Regions from separate parts of the Methylobacterium sp. Leaf113 genome, predicted to be linked through region 1. Evidence: riboswitches for the same ligand, from Rfam matches in the RefSeq annotation. Region 1 holds a riboswitch; the other holds the start of a gene.

Region 1 (3,400 bases):
GTGTAGAACGGCGCCTCGCCGCACTCCACCAGCTGCTTTTCCATGTTCACCTTGATCTTGTGCATCGGCACGTGGCCGGGGCCCTCGATCATGGTCTGGCAGCCCTTGTCCCAGGCGATCTTGGTGAGTTCGCCCAGAGTCTCGAGTTCGGCGAACTGCGCCGCGTCGTTGGCATCCGCGATGGAGCCGGGGCGCAGGCCGTCGCCCAGCGAGAACGAGACGTCGTAGGCCCGCATGATGTCGCAGATCTCGTCGAAGCGCTCGTAGAGGAACGATTCGCGGTGCCTGGCAAGGCACCAACGCGCCATGATCGAGCCGCCGCGGCTGACAATGCCGGTGACCCGGCGCGCGGTGAGGGGCACGTGCGCGAGGCGGACGCCCGCATGGATGGTGAAGTAGTCGATGCCCTGCTCGGCCTGCTCGATGAGGGTGTCCTTGAAGACTTCCCAGTCGAGCTTCAGCGGATCGCCGCCGACCTTCTCCAGAGCCTGGTAGATCGGCACCGTGCCGATCGGAACCGGCGAGTTGCGCACGATCCACGAACGGATGTTGTGGATGTTGCGCCCGGTGGAGAGGTCCATCACCGTGTCGGCGCCCCAGCGGGTCGCCCAGACCAGCTTCTCGACCTCCTCGGCCGCAGACGAGGTCACGGCCGAATTGCCGATGTTGGCGTTGATCTTGACCAGGAAGTTGCGGCCGATCGCCATCGGCTCAACCTCGGGGTGGTTGATGTTGGCCGGGATGATGGCGCGGCCGCGAGCCACCTCGTCGCGCACGAATTCGGGCGTGATGAAGGCCGGCAGGGCGGCGCCGAAGCTGTTGCCGTCGCTGAGCGCCGCCTGGGCGCCCTCCAGCATCGTCTCGCGCGCCAGGTTCTCGCGGTGCGCGACGTAGATCATCTCCTCGGTGATGATCCCGGCGCGGGCGAACTCGTACTGCGTCACCATCTGGCCCGGTGCGGCCTTGCGGATCTCGCGGGTGGCCGGACACGGGGCCACGAGCTTGTCCTCGGGCACGAAGCCGTTGTCCTCGGGCTTGACCGCGCGCGGGGTCACGGTGGCGTAGCCACGCCGAGCGATCCAGGGCTCGCGCACCAGTGGCAGGCCGGCGCTGAGGTCGATCCCCGCATCGGTCTCCGTGTAGGGGCCCGACGGGTCGTAGACCCGCACCGGCGCTTCCTTCGGATCGCTCAGGGTGATCTCGCGGAACGGCACCCGGATGTCGTCATGCCCGGCCACCGCCGCATAGACCTTGCGCGAGCCCATGATCGGGCCGGTGGTCACCGCGGGCGCCTGGCCCTGCGGCAGATCTTTCGGGAGAACGGGTGCATTCATCGGGGTCGCTCCTGGCGTGGGAGACGATCCGGACTCGCGAACGGCGGTTTGGATGGGACGACGCCTGAACCCACGCGCCGCTTCTGATAATTCCCGTCCCTCCGCCGGTACGAACCGGATCAGGTTCAAGGGTCAGGGCGACGCGCCCAATCTCAGCCCCCGCACTCGGGGCCCCCCTCGGAATGGTTCCAGATTCAAGGTCGGCGTCGCGTTTGTCAATCGTTGCCCTGACAAACCGACGCGGAATGTCGTCCAAGACGAACTTCGTCGCTCAGTCCCGCGTTTACTGATCAGACGTCCGGTCTCTACGATCGGCATGCCACCATAGGATTTCTCCCATGAAGCGCATTCTTCTGGCCTCGGCCGCCCTGGTCGGTGCCCTCTCGATGATTCCCGTGACCGCCGACGCGCGTCCGGGCGGCGGCGGGTTCCGGGGTGGCGGCGGCGGCTTCCACGGCGGCGGAATCGGTGGCGGCGGATTCGGCGGTCGCGGCGGATTCGCGGGCGGCGGCTTCCGCGGTGGCAACTTCGGTGGCGGCGGCTTCCGCGGCGGCTTGGCCCAGGGTGGCTTCAACCGCGGCGGCTTCAACCGGGGTGGTGTGATCGGTGCGGGGGCTGGTCTCGGCGCCGGAGCGGGTTTCGCCGCCAATAACGGCTTCCGGGGCGGCTTCAATCGCGCGGGCTTCGCCGGACACCGGGGCGGCTTCGCGGGACACCGGGGCGGCTTCGATCGGGGCCACTTCGCCGGCCGCGGCTACGGCCACGGGTATCGTCGCGGCTACGGCGGAATCGGCCTCGGGCTCGGCCTGGGTCTTGCCGGCGCAGGCATCGGCTACGGCCTCGGCAGCGCCTATGGCGGCTATTACGGCGACGATTACTACGCGGGGGGCTACGCGCCGGCCTATTACGGCGGTGGCTATGCGCCCTACGGCGGCGCCTACGCCCCGGCCGGCTACGCGGAAACCACGGAAGTCGCGCCTGCCGGCAACGATGTCGCCTACTGCGTCCAGCGCTTCCGCTCCTACGATCGCCGGAGCGGGACCTATCTGGGCAATGACGGCCAGCGCCACGCCTGCCCGTAAGATCCGAGCCAAGCACGAATCCCCCGATACCCGCGAGGGCCCTGCCGAAAGGCGGGGCCTTCGTGCGTCGAGGAACCCGGGATCCGACTCTGGTCTGCCCTCAGCCGCCCTGCAGGCTCTCGGCGAAATCGTCCGGGATCTCGCCGAAGCTGCCCAGGATGGTGGCGCTTTCCAGTTCGCCCGTCTCGTCGTCGGCCACGACCTTGATCGCCGCCGTGCCGGGGAAGCGGCCGGCCATCGCCTCGGCCTTCTTCAGGGCGCCGCTCTCCGTCACGACCACCTCCCGGTCGCCCGGCGAGAGCCGCTTGCGCTTGATCACGAAGGTCTGGACCAGGAACGTCGTCTTGAGGGCCATCTTGGGTCTCCACCGGCTCCGCGGCGGAGCGAGCCGGGTCCGGGTGCGGAGCGCACCTAGCACGAAAGCCGCGCGATCCTCACGCGCCACGGACGCACGCCCCGACCGATCGCCGCCCGCGATCACCAGAGGCGTACGAGCCTGTAGCCGGTGATGACGTCGGCAAGATCGATGCCGAGGCCGGCGGTCAGCCGCAGGCTCGCGCGAAAAAGCGGGCGGGTGAAGGCGCCGGAGACCAGGAAGATGCCGAGCAGCACGAGGCTCGAATGCCGGGCCATCAGATCCGCCCAGGTCCATATGCCGGACGGGCGTGAGGCGGCCGTCCCGGGCCGGGCCGTTGCAGGGCCTGAGATCCAGGGGCGGACGATGTCGTAACCGTCGAGGCCCGGCACGGGCATCAGGCCGAGGATCAGGGCAGTGCCCTGGAACAGCACCGAGACGGCCAGGGCCGCCCGCAGGGTCTCCGCCGCGGGACTGGCCAGGGCATACAGGACCACGAGCGCGACCAGGAAGGCGAGGCTCATCGCCGGGCCGGCCGCGGCGATCATCGACCGGCGCGCCGGACTCGAAACGCCCTCGGGGGACGCGCCGACCCCGCCCGGAAAGCCGAGCCCGCCCAGGATCGTGAA
Region 2 (3,400 bases), on a different contig from region 1:
TCGGGGCGCCGGCCTTTTTCATGGGCGGACCTTCGGCCTTGCCCATCACATCTGCGCTGGTCCCGCCCGTCAGCTGTACGGTTGAAGGTGCCGGGTCCGCGCGATACTCACAAAAGGCGTCGGCGGCCGTTGCCGGATGCCGCCTCTCAACCCACCTTGGCCATATGCTCGATCGAGGCCCGCCCCAGCCTTCTCCCACCGCCGAAGCCGACGGCTCGGAGGCGGCCGACGTTCCCTTCGGCGCCCTCCAGCAATGCGTGGCCCTGCGAGACTGGCTGCTGAGCGAGGGGGCTCGGATGCCGAAGGCGGAGGACCTGCTGTCGGGTCTCGCCGAGCGCCTGATCCGCCTCGACGTGCCGGTCGACCGCGCCACCACCGCCATCGACGCGCTGCATTCCGAATATTCCGGCGTCGGCCGCTTCTGGACCCGCGAGACCGGTTCCACCGTCCGGCTGTTCCCGCACGGGGAAGCGTCCGACAAGGCCTATCGCGAGAGCCCGTTCCACCGGGTGCACGAGACCGGCGAATGGCTGATCCTCGACCTCGCCGAGACGCCGGACGACGCCTACGCGGTGATCCCGGACCTGAAGGCCGAGGGCTACCGGCACTACATCGTGGCGCCGCTGTTCTTCACCAACGGCACCCGCAACGGCATCTCCTTCGCCACCCGGTCCCCGGACGGGTTCCGCGACGAGGATGTGGCGATCATGCGCTTCGTCATGCCGACGCTCGCCGCCGTGATGGAGATGCGCAGCGTCAACAAGCAGCTCGACCACGTGCTGCGGATCTATGTCGGCGACGAGCCGCACAAAGCCATCCTCGGCGGCTCGATCCGTCGCGGCCATGTCCAGCGCATCCGCTCGGCGATCCTGTTCGCCGATATGCGCGACTACACCCGAATTTCGGCCGACATGACGCCGGAGGAAGCGGTCGACCTGCTGAACATCTTCTTCGACTGTCTTGTGCCCGCCATCGAGCGCGAGGGCGGAGAGGTCCTGAAATATCTTGGCGACGGCCTGCTGGCGATTTTTCGCGAGCCGGGGGACGATCTTGGGGGCGCGGCCAAGGGCGCACTCACCGCCTCGCAGAGCGCCATGGCGGCGCTCGCCGAGGCCAATTCGCTCGGTCACTTCGCCAACCCGGTCGCGGCCGGCATCGCCCTCCATCACGGTGAGGCCGCCTACGGCAATGTCGGCTCGGGCGCCCGCCTCGACTTCACCGTCATCGGTCGCGACGTGAACCTTGCGAGCCGCGTCGCCCGCCTGAATCGGACGCTCGGTGAGCCGATCCTGATGACGAAGCCGTTCGTCGATTTCCTCTGGGACATGCCGGAACCCCTCGGCGAACATGCCCTCGACGGGTTCGCCGAGCCGATGGGCGTCTATCGTCCGACGCGCCCTCCGGTGGCCTGAGGCCACCCCGCGAGCCGTCCTCTCGGCCAAGCCCTGCTGTTGGCCAAGCCTTGCTGTTGGCGAGTCGTGGCTGTGGCCAGTCGTGGCCCTTCCCGAGTCCTGCCTTCGGGCATAACGGGGATTGACCCCGGCGGGCGGACGGCCCACATCAGGAGCGTTCCAGGGAGATCCCCGGCAAGGGGCTGAGAAACCGATGGCCGTCCGTTCGCGGATGGCGGCGCGGAAATCCTTCGAACCTGACCCGGTTCATACCGGCGTAGGGATTGGACCGCGGGTTTCTCATCAAGCCCGGCACGCTTCACCGCCTGAAGCTGCAGCCCCACCAATCTCGACGCCCGTTGCGGAGATTGCGTTGGACGTGACCCCGAAGGCCTGCATCAATCTGCGACGGACACATGGCGCTGCGCCGCCGGTCGCCGTCCCTCCGGCGCGCAGCGACGTCGTCGTGGTCGGCGGGGGCCTGATCGGCCTCTCGGCCGCCTGGCGCTTGGCGCAGGGCGGTCGGTCCGTCACCGTCCTGGAGCGTGACACCGTCGGCGCCGGAGCGAGCCTGGCCGCCACCGGTATGCTCGCCCCTGCCGCGGAGCACGAGCCCGGCTCCGATCCGCTGCTGCCGCTCGCCCTCGAAAGCCTGTCGCGCTGGCCGGGATTTCGCGACGATCTTCAGGCCGCGTCCGGTCTCGATATCGATTACCGGCAGGAGGGTACCCTGGTGCTCGCCCTCGGCCGCGACGAGGTCGAGCGCCTGCGCTTCCGCCACGATCTCCAGAAACGCTCGGGCCTCGATGCGCGCTGGCTCACCGGCCCGGACGTCCGCGCCCGCGAGCCGCGCTTGCGGCCGGCCGTCACCGCCGGTCTGTTCTGTCCGCACGATCATCAGGTCGATCCGGCTCGGGTGATGGCGGCCCTGGTGCAGGCCTGCCTTGGGGCCGGCGTCACCCTCGTGGAGGGCTGCCCGGTCGCGGCGCTCGACTGGAGCGCCAGCCGGGTCACGGGCGTGCGCCATGCCCACGGACTCACCCTCGCGGACACCATCGTGCTCGCGACCGGCGCCTGGAGCGGCGAGACCGGTCTGCTGCCTGATTCGCTCGCCCTGCCGGTCCGACCCCTGCGCGGCCAATCCCTGGCCCTGCGGACCACCGCCCGCACCGGAACCCTCGCCCATATGGTCTGGACCGAGCAGGTCCACATGGCGCCGAAGAGCGACGGTCACCTCATCGTCGGAGCGACGGTGGAGGATTGCGGCTTTGTCGCCGGTGTCACCGCCGGTGGCCTCTTTGCCCTGTTGGAGGGCGCCCGCCGCGTGCTGCCGGGTATCGAGGAGATGGCGGTCGAGGCGGTGTGGAGCGGATTCCGCCCGACTTCCGACGACGACGCCCCGATCATCGACGCGCTGGCGCCCGGCCTCGTCGTCGCCACCGGCCATCATCGCAACGGCTACCTGTTGGCTCCGGCCACCGCCGACGCGGTGGCGGCCCTGGTCGCCGACGGGACGCTTCCGGCTTACGCACGCGACTTCGGGCTCGCCCGCTTCGCGAAGCCTGAACCCGCGAGGGCCTTCGCGTGAGACTCACCGTCAACGGACAGGCCCGCGACAGCGCCGCCGCCGATCTCGACGCCCTGTTCCGGGAGGAGGCCGAGGAAACCGGCCTCGACAGCCCGCAGGGCATCGCCATCGCGCTCAACGGCGCGGTGGTCCGGCGGCGCGATTGGGCCGCGACCCGGCTCGCCGAGGGCGACCGCGTCGAGATCGTCCGTGCCATGCAGGGAGGCTGAGGAATGACTGAACCCGCGAACGACACCGATGCGCTGGTGATCGGCGGCGTGAGCCTGGGCTCGCGCCTGTTTATCGGCACGGCCGGCTACCCGACCCAGAGCATCCTCTTCGAGGCGGTGGCGGCCTCCGGCGCCGAAGTGGTCACGGCCTCGATCCGCCGCGTCTCGCTGCAGGGACACGGATCGGACACCCTGCGCCGGCTGAAGGGGCA

What was found. Region 1 has a riboswitch for thiamine pyrophosphate ahead of thiC (phosphomethylpyrimidine synthase ThiC). Riboswitches for the same ligand answer to the same signal wherever they lie in the genome.
Region 2: another riboswitch for thiamine pyrophosphate. It lies ahead of thiO (glycine oxidase ThiO); the one in region 1 lies ahead of thiC (phosphomethylpyrimidine synthase ThiC).

The regions. Positions count from the first base shown of each region.
Region 1 covers NZ_LMNJ01000006.1:110,596-113,995, reverse strand. The annotation lists gene thiC (phosphomethylpyrimidine synthase ThiC) at 1-1,334, opposite strand, end outside; TPP riboswitch at 1,414-1,522, opposite strand; gene ASF60_RS06575 (BA14K family protein) at 1,673-2,416, shown strand; gene ASF60_RS06570 (hypothetical protein) at 2,517-2,771, opposite strand; gene ASF60_RS06565 (hypothetical protein) at 2,894-3,400, opposite strand, start outside.
Region 2 covers NZ_LMNJ01000052.1:113,374-116,773, forward strand. The annotation lists gene ASF60_RS21295 (adenylate/guanylate cyclase domain-containing protein) at 165-1,412, shown strand; TPP riboswitch at 1,565-1,693, shown strand; gene thiO (glycine oxidase ThiO) at 1,789-2,979, shown strand; gene thiS (sulfur carrier protein ThiS) at 2,976-3,188, shown strand; gene ASF60_RS21310 (thiazole synthase) at 3,192-3,400, shown strand, end outside.